DNA from 2 places in the Shewanella sp. AC34-MNA-CIBAN-0136 genome. Region 1 is predicted to be linked to the other one. Evidence: predicted binding sites of a transcription regulator. Region 1 holds the regulator's gene; the other holds the start of a gene.
What was found. Region 1 encodes sigma-54, which starts transcription at its own class of promoters, with help from an activator protein. Its sites were predicted from a motif close to GTTGGCACGNNNNTNGNNT; they were not measured.
Positions count from the first base shown of each region.

Region 1 (8,037 bases):
CCTTGTCGAAATCGTTTTGCTAATTGATCTGCAATATATACCGAACGGTGCTGACCACCAGTACAACCAATCGCGATGGTAAGGTAACTGCGATTGTTACGTTCTAAATGCGGCATCCAAGTTTCAAATAGGTTTTCAATTTGCCAAATAAATTTATTAACTAATGGCTGACGACCTAAAAATTCTTGTACGGGCTCGTCTAAACCCGTAAATGGACGCAGTTCTATTTCCCAATGTGGGTTGGGTAAAAAGCGTACATCAAACATAAAATCTGCTTCTGTCGGCATGCCGTGTTTAAAGCCAAAAGATTCAAAGTTAATCACTAACTCTTTATCAACACTGCCTAATAATATTTGCCTAACTTGGTCGCTTAATTCGTAGATATTTAGCGCAGAAGTGTCGATATAGTGATCAACAATTTTTGCGATAGGCTCAAGTAAACGGCCTTCTAGTTTTATCGCTTCTTGCAGTGAAATATGATTTTTAGATAACGGGTGTAATCGACGTGTTTCGCTGTAACGTTTAAGCAATACTTTGTCATTGGAATTTAAAAAGAAACTGATAATTTCAGTGTCATTCTCAAGTAGTGCCAATTGGTCTTGAAGCACTTTACCTTGTTCTGCAATGTTACGAACATCAACGCTAATCGCAACCAAATCATTACTGCCTTTAAGCTGGGCTAATAATGTGCCAATGAGTGGTAAAGGCAAATTATCAACACAATAATATCCTAGGTCTTCTAATACTCTCAGGGCAACGGATTTCCCTGAGCCTGAACGTCCCGATACTATAACTAGTTTCATGCAGTAATAACCTGATAAAGTTCTGTTGCGTCGTGAGTTTTACGAAGCTGTTTCAATATTTGCTTATCGCTTAACTTTTGGGCCATGCTCGATAACGTGCCTAAATGTTGTTGGCACTGGTCTGCAGGTACTAACAAAGCAAATAAAAGATCCACGGGTTGCTTATCGATTGCATCAAAGGCAATGGCTTCTTCACATTTAATAAATATCGCGATAGGGTGATCGATGGTCGTTAATCTACCATGAGGTATCGCAATGCCATTTCCTATACCTGTGCTACCCATTTTCTCTCTCGCTAACAGGCTTTCAAAAACCTCTTGCGAAGACAGGGTTGGGTACTGGGCAGCGACTAAATTGCTGATGAGTTCCAGTACTTTTTTCTTACTGCCCGGTGTGGCACAGGTAGTGCATTCCGGCTGCAGAATGGTACAAAGTTCCATCGTTAGTGTTTTGTATTCTTCTCTTTGTGTTTAATTACCTGACGGTCGAGTTTATCGATCAGGGCGTCTATTGCAGCATACATATCAGTACTTTCTGACATTGCAAAAATTTCTGCGCCATTAATGTTGATTTTGGCTTCTGCTTTTTGTTGTAATTTTTCTACATTGAGCACAACGTGTACATTATGGATCTGATCGAAGTGTCGTTCAAGCTTTGAAAATTTACTGTGGATGTATTCACGTAAAGATTCTGTTATTTCGACATGACGTCCAGTCAGACTTATTTGCATAAAAAATCCTCCATTGCCTAGTAGGTTATAAACTCTTACGTTGGTTTGAGGGCGGGATCATCATTGCTTCACGGTATTTTGCTATCGTACGACGAGCAACGTTTATGCCCTGTTCTGCCAGAAGCTGAGCCATTTTACTGTCACTCAGTGGTTTTTTCTGGTTTTCTGCGGCAACCAGCTTTTTGATAAAAGCACGAATGGCCGTTGATGAGCATTCCCCGCCATCGTCAGTACTGACATGGCTAGAGAAGAAGTATTTTAGTTCAAATAAACCTCGAGGGGTGTGCATATATTTTTGTGTGGTGACTCGTGAAATGGTCGATTCATGCATTTCTACAGCTTCAGCGATATCATTGAGCACCATAGGCTTCATGGCTTCTTCGCCATATTCAAAAAAGCCTTGCTGAAATTGCACAATGCAATTTGCCACTTTAAGTAAAGTATCATTACGGCTTTCAATACTTTTAATAAACCATTTAGCCTCTTGCAGATGGCCTCGAATAAATTGACTATCCGACGGGTTTTTACTGCCTCTAGCCATGGCTGCATATTGCTGATTAACACCAATTTTAGGCATGTTGTCTGGGTTTAACTCTACTACCCAACGGCCATTTTTCTTTAATACTGTGACATCGGGAATCACGTATTCATCATCCATGGGGGTAATTAATAAGCCCGGACGAGGATTGAGTGTCTGGATTAGAGTGATTGCGTCACGTAACTCATTTTCTTTTAGTTTTGTTTTTCGCATCAATAATCTGAAATCACGGCCAGCAATTAACTCTAAATAGCCTTTAATTAACAAACGGGCATTATCGATATGGGGTGTGTCGTTAGAGTATTGCGCTAATTGAATAAATAGGCATTCACTTAAATCACGTGCAGCAACACCCACAGGGTCAAAGTGTTGAACGCGTTTTAATACCGCTTCAACCTCATCGAGTTCCACATTTTCATCACCCATGGCTTCGAGAATATCTTCGGTACTTTGGGTTAGATAACCGCGTTCATCAATGGCATCAATAATGGCGGTGGCAATGGCGAGATCTGTGTCTGAAAATGGAGTGAGATTTTTTTGCCATTCTAAGTGTTCGTACAAACCTTCAGTAGTTTCACCTTGAAAGGGCATGTCGTCATCGCGCATGCTTGCACTGCCTGAACCTGACATAGGTGAGGCTGTGTATACTTCATCCCATGTGGTATCCATGGCTAAATCATCCATGGTTTCTTTGGTCATGGATTCTGCTATGTCGACGGTGGAAGTGTCTTTTTCGACATTAACAATACTGTTGTCACTAAAGTCTGTATCCGCTTGGTCGCGGTTTTCTTTTAAGGAGTCTTTTGCTTCAGAAAACTCATCTTCTATTTCAAGCAATGGATTTGAATCTAATGCTTGTTGGATTTCCTGCTGTAGCTCCAATGACGATAATTGCAGTAAGCGAATGGCTTGCTGCAATTGTGGGGTCATGGTTAAGTGTTGACCCATTTTAAGTTGGAGTGACGCTTTCATTTACCGCTTATCCCTAGATGATTTTCCATAAAAATGACAATCTCGAACTGTAATAGATTGCCATAAACATCAATGACATTTAACGTTGTTTAGGTATCGTTCAATGAAATGAGTTAGCTAGACTAAAAGGCCAGTAAAGTAACTATAGCTTGAATTGTTCACCTAAGTACACAGCTCGAACTTGTTGATTACTTAATATCTCATCTGGTGTGCCTTCGGCAATTAAATTACCCTGGCTAACGATATAGGCTCGCTCACAAACGTCTAGCGTTTCACGTACGTTATGGTCGGTAATTAATACCCCTAAACCGCGGTTTTTAAGTTGTTGGATGATTTTTTTAATGTCGATGACCGAAATAGGATCAACACCAGCAAAGGGCTCATCAAGCAAAATAAATTTTGGATTAGCAGCTAAAGCGCGCGCAATTTCAACACGACGACGTTCACCACCCGATAACGACATGCCTTGGCTGTCGCGTATGTGAGTAATGTGGAACTCTTCGAGTAGGTGCTCAAGCTGTTCAATACGTTGGTCTGTGCTGAGCTCTTTGCGAGTTTGCAGTACGGCCATTATGTTGTCGTAAACGGTGAGCTTGCGGAAAATACTGGCTTCTTGTGGTAAGTAACCTATACCTTTGCGGGCGCGCAAATGCATAGGATCGGCAGTAAGGTCGTCATCGTCAATCAATATTCGGCCTTTATCGCTTTTTACTAAGCCGACAACCATATAAAAGGTGGTGGTTTTGCCTGCACCATTGGGGCCTAAAAGACCGACAATTTGGCCGGTTTTAACCGTTAAACTCACATCTTTAACAACTTGACGAGCTTTATAGCTTTTAGCTAGATTTTCAGCGGTTAAGGTAATTTGGGTCATGGTTTGATCTGCTTGTTAACAGGAATTTCAGGGAGTTTTTGCTTTGGCGCCGACTCGTCTTGGAAATTCTCTGGTTGAATGATGGTGATTACCCGATCTTGCCCTGTACCAGTACTTTCGGCAATCAGCTCTTGAGCACTGATGTTGTACTTGATTTTATTACCGGTAACCTGGCTACCTGATTGATCCAATTTGGCGTTGCCAGTCAATGTGAGTGTAGTGGTGGCAAGGTCATAGCTAATTTCGTTAGCACTTGCGGTACCAATTTTACCGTCATCTAATTCTTGTGAAAATGTAGCCGGGGTGCCAGTAGCAATTAATCTCTTACTGGTGGTGTTTTCAGGGGTAAACGCCCGTAACTGATCTGCATTGATATTAATCGTGCCTTGGACAATCGTTACCGGACCATTAAAAACAATTTGATTATTCTTAATGTCGGCAGACTGACTGACTGAAGCGATTTTCAATTCTTGTTTCAGATCCCCTTGTTTCGCTATGGCAGGCAAACTCAATATACAAAGTATGCTACTTAATAACATAACATTGGCGCGAGTGTGGAGACGATTAATGTGGCTCATATGTTCCTTCTACCTGGCTTAGTAGCGATAATTTTTGCGAATTCAAGTCAGCATGTAGGCCTAAACCTTGAATAATAAACCCTTTACCTTTGATGTACACCATCTCTTGTGAGGATCCTATCATAGTGGTTAAATCCACCGTAATAGCTTGGGTACTCAGTGACTGCAGGGGTTCTTCTATATCAATGGCATCAATAATAACATTATTTTCTAATGTGACTTTGCTGGTATTTTTATTCAATTGCCCACGGTCTGCACTTAATTGCCATTGTGCTTTACCGTTTTCAGGGTAAATGAGGTAAATCGGTTTGGTAAAGTGAGTGATGTCACTTGAGGCGTAATGCTCCATGTGTTCGGCGCTGACTCGACTTTCGACGAAACCTAGTTGATTGAATTCTGTAGTGCGTAGGTTATCTGCAACAAAATCTGGGCGCTCAATACCGCGTATTTGTACCGCGTCCATTTCACTGCGTTTTACTTGTGCTTGCCAGTACAATATAAAAGCAAGCCCAAAAAAAGCAATAATACCTAGCGTGACTCTACTCATATACTCATACCATGAGCACTGGCAAATTTATCTTGGCTTAATAGTAATAAATCGGTGAGTTCACGCAGTGCGCCGTGGCCACCATTGAGGGTGGTTGTCATATGGCACTGTTGTTTGACAAACGGATGACCATCACCGACACAAACGGCTAGTCCTACGGCTTTCATTACAGGTAGGTCTACCATGTCATCGCCAATGTAAGCCACTTCATCAGCAGTCACATTATAGAGCGACAATAATTGCTCAAAAGGCTCAAATTTATTATCAATACCTTGATAAATATGTGTTACACCTAATGCCGTCATGCGGTTTTCAACAATCTTGGATTTACGTCCTGTTATCACGGCAACATGGATACCACTGGTAAGCAAAGAACGCACACCATAACCGTCACGAGTATGGAACGCTTTGAGTTCTTCACCTGCATTACTGAGGTAAATACGTCCATCTGAAAATACTCCATCGACATCACAGATTAACAGTTTGATTTTTTGAGCTCGTTGCCAAATATCATTGCTGACAGGGCCGTAAAATCCTTGGTGAAACGAGGTTGATTCTGACATGATTAAATGACTCCAGCTTTAACCATATCGAGCATGTTTAATGCTCCGATCGGTTGATGTTTTTCATTAACGACAATCAGTCCGTTGATGCTCTTTTCATCCATGATTTGCAGTGCTTGTGCGGCTAAAATCCCTGCAGGGCAGGTCACACAATTTTCGGTCATAACCTGGGCAATAGGAGTGATTCGAAGATTCACGTCTGCATCGATAACCCGGCGTAAATCACCATCGGTAAAAATGCCCACAAGTTTATTGGCATGGTCGACTACTGCCGTCATGCCAAGGCCCTTTTTAGATATTTCATAAAGTGCCTCAGTAATACAAATATCATCATTGACGATCGGTAAATCATCGTCTTTATGCATGACATCGTCGACTTTTAGAAGTAATTTTCTTCCAAGAGAGCCACCAGGGTGTGATAAGGCAAAGTCATCACGAGTAAAACCTTTTGCTTGTAATAAAGCAATGGCTAATGCATCGCCCATAGCAAGTGTTGCAGTGGTGCTGGAAGTGGGTGCTAATCCTAATGGACATGCTTCTTCTTGCACTTGAATGCATAAATGGATTTTGGATAAACGCGCCATATTGGAGTCTGGTTTACCGGTCACCGCAATCACTGGTACACCCATACGCTGGATAACAGGCATTAATGTCAGTATTTCGCTTGATTCACCAGAGTTGGAAATGGCGAGTACAATGTCATTTTTGGCTAATGCGCCCAAATCACCATGACTGGCTTCACCAGGGTGAACAAAAAATGCCGGTGTGCCGGTGCTGGCAAAGGTCGCGGATATTTTGTTACCAATATGACCGGATTTGCCCATCCCCATGACAATCACTTTACCTTTACACTGCATGATCAATTGACATGCTTGGTCAAACTCAACCGAGTCTACATATTGATATAAATTATCTAAGGCAGCTTTTTCTATATCAATGACTTTACGACCCCATTGACGAAATTGAGTGTGATTTACCATGCGACTCTCTCTGTTAGCTTAATACTTTACCTTCATGCTCCAATCTAATGCGACTGAAAGACAACAATTTGGTACGCAATAAAGGTGATTAATAATAGTGCGCCATGCCAGCGAGTAAGTTGTTGCTTAGCGCCACTGGATAATACTAAAACGGCTAATGCTGCACTGGTGCCTAATACCATATAGAAGTCTCTTCCACTGGCTGAAGCATCTATTTCACCAGGGGAGATCAATCCTGGTAGTGCCAGTACCGCAAGAATGTTAAACAAGTTAGACCCAACAATGTTACCAATGACAAGGTCGTGTTCTTTTTTTAATACACCAGCAATACAGGCCGCTAATTCTGGTAGGCTGGTTCCTACTGCGATAATGGTTAAGCCAATCACAAGATCTGACAACCCATAAAACTTTGCAATACCTACAGCGCCATCGACCATCCAACTTGCTGATAGCGGGAGCAATATAATACCGACGACCAGCCAAATGATAGCATGAAAGGTTGGCACATTTTTAGGGATCTCAGATTCAAGTTTATCATCTAAGCTGTCTGGGGTTTTGTCCTGAGTAGCTTGCCAAATGAAATATCCCATCAACAACAAAAGCAATGCAACAAGCATGATACCTTCTGTTTGTGTCAACACATTATCATGCAAGGTGTAACCGGCAAATACCGTCGCAGCTAACATGATAGGTATTTCGCGTTTTAAGGTCTTCGAATCTAAGCTAATGGCACCTAGTAAGGCTGTTAATCCTAAAATTAAGGTAATGTTAGCAATGTTTGAGCCCAATACGTTACCAATGGCGGTATCACGCATGCCATCCATTGATGCGGTGGCCGCAACAAACATTTCAGGTGCAGAGCTACCCATAGCAACAATGGTGAGTCCAATTAACATCGGAGGTAAGCCTAAGTTGCGGGCAAATGCCGCCGCTCCATAGACAAATCTATCCGCACTCCAAACTAAAACAGCAAGGCCAACAACTAACATTAGGATATTAACTAGCATGTGATTCCGATAGTAGTATTTAATTAGCGACTATTTTCGCTGGATTTTTATCAAATTGAAAGCATTGCACAGTAATTGCTCCGGTAATGAAGCGTGTTGATATGGATATAGTTGTCGCTTAATCGACAATTACAGTACAATTTGCGCTTCAACTTAAAGCAAGGAAGGCTGTTATCTCCTCAACGCCAATGTCTGATATGAGCAAATCAAGTAATAAACCTTTGGTCGAAGTTAACCATTTAGCGTTTAGCCATGGTTCACACGTGATTTATGAAGATATTTCTTTATCGATTCCCAAAGGTAAAGTAACCGCTATCATGGGTCCCAGCGGTATCGGTAAAACCACCCTATTAAAATTGATTGGCGGACAGTTAACCCCCAACAGTGGGCAAGTTTTATTCGATGGCCATGATATACATAAGCTTAAACGCAAAGATCTGTTTGA
Region 1 is NZ_JBEOPJ010000023.1:3,454-11,490, forward strand. Features, by position in the region: gene rapZ (RNase adapter RapZ) at 1-803, opposite strand, end outside; gene ptsN (PTS IIA-like nitrogen regulatory protein PtsN) at 800-1,243, opposite strand; gene hpf (ribosome hibernation promoting factor) at 1,246-1,533, opposite strand; gene AAEY94_RS18385 (RNA polymerase factor sigma-54) at 1,559-3,043, opposite strand; gene lptB (LPS export ABC transporter ATP-binding protein) at 3,186-3,917, opposite strand; gene lptA (lipopolysaccharide transport periplasmic protein LptA) at 3,914-4,495, opposite strand; gene lptC (LPS export ABC transporter periplasmic protein LptC) at 4,482-5,042, opposite strand; gene kdsC (3-deoxy-manno-octulosonate-8-phosphatase KdsC) at 5,039-5,605, opposite strand; gene AAEY94_RS18410 (KpsF/GutQ family sugar-phosphate isomerase) at 5,608-6,585, opposite strand; gene AAEY94_RS18415 (calcium/sodium antiporter) at 6,630-7,592, opposite strand; gene AAEY94_RS18420 (ATP-binding cassette domain-containing protein) at 7,781-8,037, shown strand, end outside.

Region 2 (8,037 bases), on a different contig from region 1:
GTCGAATCGATTGTATTGTCTGGATTAATGTCTTCGCTGCGGATCATTCCGGTGACACGAATAAACTCATCACCGTTGTTAATAGAAATCCATTTTTCACCGCGGATCACCAAGTTACCGTTACTGAGTACCTGGATGATATTGGCCGAAATACTGCCATCTAAACTGTTAGATTGATCGGCGTCAGATTCGCGCTTGGTATTCATGCTGTCGGAGTAACCCAAATCAATTGGGACGCCACTGATGGAAATATTTTTACCGCCGGCATAAACGGGCTCTACACTTAAATCTGAGCCTTTTTTGATTTCGTTATTGGCGCTTTTCGACGCTTGAGTGGACTCTTTTAAGGTCACGGTAATAATGTCGCCGACGCGATGCGCACGAATATCGGAATACAAGCTTGATGCTTGACTATCAAGATAAATAGATCCCGTTGGCGCCACCTGCGTCGGAACGGTATCTGGGTATACCGGCGCATAAAATGGGTCATCAGCAATCGGTTTCTTGGCAGTAGAACTACAGCCAGCCAATAACACTACTGAGGCTAACGCAATGTATTTAATCATGTTAGCTCCTTAGAGATTCTGATTAATATAAGACAACATCTGATCAACTGCCGAGATAACTTTAGAGTTCATCTCGTAAATACGTTGACCTTGAATAAGGTTGACCAACTCTTCTGTTACATTCACGTTAGACGTTTCTAGTGCTCCTTGGCGAATAGAACCTAAGCCGTCTTGTGACGCTGTACCTTGAATAGGTGTGCCACTTGCACCCGTTTCGGTATACAAGTTTTGTCCTAACGGGTCTAAACCTGCCGGATTAATAAAATCGGTCATGGTTAACTGGCCAATAACTTGACTGGCTGCGGTACCAGGGGTTTGCACTGACACTTCGCCCGATGCAGACACCGTAATACTGGTGGAATCATCCGGGATGGTAATTGGCGGTTGCACCACATAACCTGAACCCGGGGTTACAATCTGACCAGTATCATCTAAGCTGAACTGGCCATTACGCGTGTAGGCTGCTGTGCCATCTGGCATTTGCACTTCAAAAAAGCCCGAACCTTCAATCATTAAATCTAATGAGTTATCGGTAGTCAGCATGTTGCCTTGGGTAAACATTTTTTGGGTAGCAACAACTTTAGTACCCGCACCAATGTTTAAACCATTGGGTAACTTGCTGTTGTCTGAACTAATACCACCGGCTTGATTAACCGTTTGATAAAGTAAGTCTTCAAATACCGCACGACTTTTCTTAAATCCGACAGTACTGGCGTTGGCCACGTTATTTGAAATAACGGCAATGTTAGTTTGCTGGGCATCGACACCGGTTTTACTTATCCATAACGCTGGATGCATAATAATTACTCCTAACTAATTCTCATCAAGGAAGTGGACGCCCGATCAATTTCTTCAGCGTTCTTCATCATTTTGACTTGCATTTCGTATTGACGTTGAATATCAATCATGGCGACCATTTCATGCACTGAGTTCACATTACTGCCTTCAACCGCGCCGCTTTCAACTTGAACGCCGGGGTCATTTGGTGCATTACCACCCGCAGTTAAGCGAAACAAACCATCTTCACCGCGCATTAGGTTTTCGTTACCAGGATTAACTAATTTAATCCTCGCGACCTCTTCTATCACTTCAGCGGTTGCTCCTTGCGGACGTACTGAAATGATACCGTTGGCGGAAATTTCTATTTTCTCAACCGGAATGGGTAACACAATAGGACCCGAAGCTCCCATTACCGGACGGTTACTGCTATTTAACAACAAACCTGTACTGTCAATTTTTAAACTGCCCGCACGGGTGTACCCTTCAGAACCATCTGCCGCTTGCACTGCAAGCCAGCCATCACCCTTAACCGCAATATCAAGGTCACGACCAGTGGTTTTAATCGGACCACCGTTAAAATTACTGCCTGGGCTTTCCATCATCGAAAATACCCGAGTAGGCAAGCCTTCACCAAATGCCTGCATTGAACGGGCTTGGACCATGTCAGCTTTAAATCCATCAGTATTGGCGTTAGCAAGATTGTTCGCACTCACTGCTAGGGCATTCATCCCCTGCTTTGCGCCACTCATGGCAATATAAAGAAATTTGTCCATTTTTTGCTCCGTCAAACTTTCTGCAAAAACACTATATACACAGAATAAGCAAGCATCATGCCAATGAGATTTAAGTTGTGTTGTAAGGAGGTAACTACATGAATCGGTTAATCAATAAAATTAATGAATAACGCGTGAGTGTCAAAAAAGCATCTATCAACACTAGTGAGGTGATAACAAGGAGTAGCGAGGAGTAACAATAACAAGGATAAAGGCAAGGTGTTGCCGTAAACGGCAACACCTATTATCACGTAAACATAAATTGATAAGGTAAAAGTAAACGTAAACTTAGCGGATTTGTAATATGGTTTGATTTAAGGTGTTATTGACTTCAAGCGTACGCGAGTTAGCCTGGAAGTTACGCTGAGCCGAGATTAAATCAACCAGCTCTGTGGTTAAATCAACGTTTGATTGCTCAAGCGCAGATGAACGAATACTACCAAATGTACCGCTATTGGCCTCTCCCGCTAATGCAGCACCTGAATCGATACTGGCTTTCCAAGATGTATTACCCACCTGTGTAAGGCCTTGTTCATTAGCAAAGCGTACTAATGCCACGCGCGCTAACGGAACCGTTGAGCCATTACTGTAACTAGCGGTAATTAAACCATCGGAACCAATACCAACATTGGTTAATCGACCTACGGTAATACCATCTTGAGTCAATTCAGTCACTTCAAACGGAGAAGCATATTGAGTCGGATTATTAAATTTTATCGTAAGCGCTTGAGTACCATCGGCCCCAGGACCTAAAGCACCTGCACCAGCAGCACCTAAAGCCTCAGTGGTAATAGTGGTAGGGTCACTGATAGTATAAGCACCAACAGAGTTAAACTTAAGCACCGCACCTGACCATGTTCCACCAGCCGTGCCCGGATTAACAGCAGACGCGAGCCCTGTTGGATCCACGATACCGTCACCATCAGTGTCAGTATCTGTATCCGTAGTATATTCCCCAGCAGTTGTTACATCGACAGGATCACCATCAACAGCATAAAAAGCTACCCAATTACTTTCGCCAGTATGCGAACCACCAGTGGGTTTAACAAAGTAAGTGGTCATAATATGTGATTCACCTAATGAATCATAAATCGTCACTGAGGTGGAATTATTGAATGTATCAGAATCTGCAGGATTAAAATTAGCTGGATTTAATGCTATTTCACTCACATTAAGATTCATCTGCAAACCAACATTTTTAGTTTGCACTGGGCTACCCGCCGTGTCAGGTATCTTAATCGGTTGGGTTGTGGTTAAACTCACTGAAGTTGAGTTACCATCTTCATCCACTGGGAAACCTTGTAAAAAATTACCTGCTGAGTCGACCATATAATTACTTGAGTCAACTTTAAACGCACCCGCACGGGTGTATGACTGATCTTGCGAACCTAATTCTGAAGAGGTAACAAAGAAGCCACCACCACTGATCGCCATATCCAACGAGTTACTGGTAAATTGCAAGCTACCTTGATGAAACTGCTGCGCAACTTGTGTGGTAGTTGCACCGCCACCCACAGCTGTTTTACTGTTAGAAAAAATTGAATTGGCGTAAACGTCAGCAAATTCAGCTCGCGACTCTTTAAAACCAATAGTATTGACGTTGGCGATGTTATTCGCGGTTGTATTTAAGTCTTTTTGCGCGGCAGCGATACCACTCAATGCGATGTTAAATGACATATTACACCTCTCACAATTAATTCATTTATGATGACAGCTAACGGTTTGTTGTTAGCCGTACTATGTTTCAGATACTGCGAGTACGTCAGATAACTTAATTCCACCTACTCCACGCAAATTCAAAATTGCTCCTGTTGCTACAGTGCCTAATGACACACTGGTAACATGAGCGTAAGTCGATACGGCTAAATCTTGTGACGTTCCATCGACTTTACCACTGGCCTTAATGGCATAATTACCCGCTTTAGCTGGGTTGCCATTTTTATCTAGACCATCCCAAGTCACATCAACATTGCCGCCTTTACTGCCGTCAACATTAAAGCTCTTAATAAGCTGACCCGACTCGTCTTCAACCCTTACCGTAATCGTTTCAATTGCTGAAGGTGTACTAATCACCCCTTTTATCTCAGAGCTTTCAGTAGAGATAGCGCCGGTATCAGAAGGAATGAGCACTTTACGGCCAACCAAGCCTGAAGCTTGTAACGCCTGGCTAGAACTCATCACAGTATTAAGGTTAAGGATTTCATCATTAAGATTTGAAATACCATCGACTGTAGAAAACGACGCCATTTGGGCAATCATTTGATCGTTATCAACCGGTTTAAACGGATCTTGCATCGACAATTGCTGACTGAGTAAAGCAAAAAAATCTTCTTGCTTTAACATCTGATCTTTTGATTCAGGGATAGCGCTTTCTTCAGGCAAACGAATTCCGTCAAGGAAAGGATTACCCGTAGTTGTGCTGGTCGTATTTGTCTGTACAGAACTTTTCGTTGTAGCGCTAGTATTAGATGCACTACTGGATTGTTGCGGTAAAGACTGACTGTAAGAATTAACGAGGCTCATTGTTACCTCCTTGAATAATCATACTATTTACCCATCCTTAATGTCTGTTGCAACATAGACTTTGTTGCATCAGCCACCTGAACGTTCATTTGATAAGAACGCGATGCAGAAATCATATCCGCCATTTCTTCCATCACATTGACATTAGGTTTATAGATAAAACCATCACCATCCGCCATGGGATGGTCTGGCGAGTATTCTTTTAATAATGGCTTATTACTTTCGACAATGCCTTTAACGGTTACGCCAGGCGAACTGTTTTGCTGGCTATTGGCTTTTAGCATTTCGGCTTCAAAAACAGGATGACGCGCGCGATAGGTTTTATCGACACTGCTAGACACAGAATCAGCATTGGCAATATTACTGGCGGTGGTATTCAAACGCACTGACTGCGCAGACATACCTGAACCAGAAACATTAAAAATATTAAATAAACTCATAATTAATCACCTCGCAATGCTTTACGCATGCCACTAAATTTTCCCTCAAGAAAGCCTAATGACATTTGATATTCGAGCGCATTTTGCATAAATGCTGCTTGCTCTTTCTGCGTATCGACAGTATTACCATCGCCAGTATCAGCTTGATTTGGCATACGATATTGAACATGCTGTTGACTTAACGCCGTTAAATCAAAATGTTTCTCTGTGGTTTGGCTCATACTCAAGCCTTTCTGATGCGAGCTTGCCGCTTGCATAGCAGAAGCAAAATTGACATCTTGAGCTTTATAATGAGGAGTATTGGCATTGGCGATATTACTTGAAATCACTTCTGCTCTTTGAGCTCGAATGCCCAAAGAGTATTGGTGAACACCTAATGCATTATCGAAATTAATCGCCATAAAATTGCCTCCATCAGCTAACTGGTAGAAATAAAGCAAAGATTATGCCAACAATTTAATTTATGAGGGAATAAAAGATAAAAACAAACATGCCGACGAATGCCGGCATGATAAATAGATTAAGCTATTATATTATCTAGGTTTTCTTTTGATAATAAATTCCAGGATTACAGCGAACCATATTAAATTCTTCGGTTAATCCCGCAAGAGATTCTGACGCACCCAAAAATAAAATACCTTTAGGATTAAGTGCGGCAGCAAATTGCCGCAAAATTTTAGCCTTTGCCTCAGGAGCAAAGTAAATCAACACATTGCGGCAAAAAATAATATCGTATTTACCTAATAGGCTATAACTTTCAAGTAGATTATGGGCTCTAAAGTTAACTAATCGCTTCACATTATCTTTAACTTTCATGTTACCCGAAGGTAAAGCATCAAAAAACTGACGTTTACGTTCTTCAGACAAACCACGAGCAAGTGCTAAACCATCATATTCAGCATTTTTACAACGATCTAGCATAGAAGGTGATAAATCTGTTGCCTGAATTGCCGCGCCTCCTGGTAAAGCACCAGGTTTACGTTGTTGATATTCCAACACCGTCATGGCCAACGAATAAGGTTCTTGACCTGAAGAGCACGCAGCCGACCAAATTTTTAATGGTCTGCCAAGCTTACTGTATTCAGGCAGTAGAGTATTGTGCAGTAATTCAAATGGATAACGGTCTCGAAACCATAACGTTTCATTGGTGGTCATCGCATCTATCACTTCAGCGCGCAGTTGCCGTTCTATCGGTTTCATCGACTTTTTAACTACCTCAGACAAAGAAGGCAAATTATGCTTCCCCATCAAAGGCGCTAAACGACTGCGTACTAAATATTGTTTGTTCTCACCTAACACAATACCGCTATGCTGTTCTAAAAACAGCCTAAATTGATTGTACTCTGCTTCAGCAAGTGATTTATCTGTCACATTATCTTCCTAATAGGTAAGCCTATGAACTCAACCTCCAATATTTTGCAATCTTTTGCAATAATAAAAGGTTTATAAACTTAAATGTTTGTTAACCGCTGCGGCTAACTCATCGGGGTTAAACTTAGCAATAAAGTCGTTAGCCCCTACTTTTTGTACCATCGCTTGGTTAAATACACCACTTAATGATGTGTGCAATACGACTTTGATATTCTTTAATTTTGGATCATTACGAATTTCAGCCGTTAAGGTATAACCATCCATTTCAGGCATTTCAATATCAGAAATGATTAACGGAATTTCAACTGAAACATCATCCATTTCTGCGGCAATACTTTTCAGTTTTTCCAGCGCCTCTCTACCATCTTTAGCGGTATCGATTTGCAGATTTAATGACTCTAACGAACGAATAATTTGTTTACGTGCTACAGCAGAATCATCAATAACCATAATATGATAATGCTGTTCTCTATCAATAGTTAATGCTTCATTGAGCTCTTTACTGATAGAAGTCTTAACCGGTGAAATTTCATCAAGAATTTTTTCAACGTCTAGAATCTCAACCAACTCACCTTCAATCTCTGTCACCGCAGTTAAATAAGAAGAGCGGCCAGAACCTTGCGGTGGAGGCATAATCGCTTCCCAATTCATGTTGATAATACGTTCAACTGAACTGACTAAAAAGCCTTGAATACTACGGTTATATTCAGAAATGATAATAAAGCAATTTTCTGTTGATGTCAGTGGGCGTCCACCCGTTGCGGCACTTAAATCGATAACGGAAATGGTTGCGCCACGAATATGAGCAACACCTTTAACAAAACGATTTAATTTAGGCAACGTAGTCAGTGGTGGGCATTGCAAAACCTCTTTCACTTTAAACACGTTAATGCCAAACCGTTGACGGCCGCTAAGCCTAAACAATAGTAGCTCGAGTCTGTTTTGCCCGACAAGTTGGGTACGTTTATTTACTGAATCTAAAATGCTCGACATAACAAGGCCTTGTAGTTAACTGTCACCCAAAAGGATAAAAATTGTTCTTTGAAATTATAGTAAACCTTGGTTTAGCATAATACGGTTAGTACATATCTTACTGATGGTCACTCAATTTGAGTGTAAACCATCACCAATGTAACAAATACATCTCAATTTAATGAATCAAAAAGTGGGCATGCAACTTGCTTTAATTTTGTATAAATTAGCTAGCACTGTGAACTGACACTTTTTTGACGAAGGGATAATGTTATTCTTATGTCCCCTAGCCCATTTATTTTAGCTTATTGTGTATGCAGAGATTACTCGCATATTTTTCGTTTTTCAAAGTATAGGTGCATTCTGGCAAAACAAGCTAGTATCTTCATTATGAAAGTATTTTTTTTATGTTTTTTGTGTTCAATAACATTTTCTTTGCCTGCAATTGCTAGCGAAGAAATTATCACACCTTCACTATCGACCATTTATGCGTTAGCTAAAGAGGCGGTAGCCAAAAAAATTGATGCTGACTCAAAAGCTAAAGTGCAAATAACCCCACAAAACCTTGAGGGCAGAATCAGTCCACCAGCCTGTTACCCACCGATTAATGTC
Region 2 is NZ_JBEOPJ010000001.1:261,617-269,653, forward strand. Features, by position in the region: gene flgH (flagellar basal body L-ring protein FlgH) at 1-566, opposite strand, end outside; gene flgG (flagellar basal-body rod protein FlgG) at 576-1,364, opposite strand; gene flgF (flagellar basal-body rod protein FlgF) at 1,376-2,119, opposite strand; gene flgE (flagellar hook protein FlgE) at 2,408-3,796, opposite strand; gene flgD (flagellar hook assembly protein FlgD) at 3,857-4,642, opposite strand; gene flgC (flagellar basal body rod protein FlgC) at 4,666-5,082, opposite strand; gene flgB (flagellar basal body rod protein FlgB) at 5,085-5,483, opposite strand; gene AAEY94_RS01145 (CheR family methyltransferase) at 5,620-6,453, opposite strand; gene AAEY94_RS01150 (chemotaxis protein CheV) at 6,526-7,446, opposite strand; gene flgA (flagellar basal body P-ring formation chaperone FlgA) at 7,816-8,037, shown strand, end outside.
Region 2: flgB (flagellar basal body rod protein FlgB) is a predicted target of sigma-54. The motif match lies at 5,517-5,535, and genes of this name have one in related genera.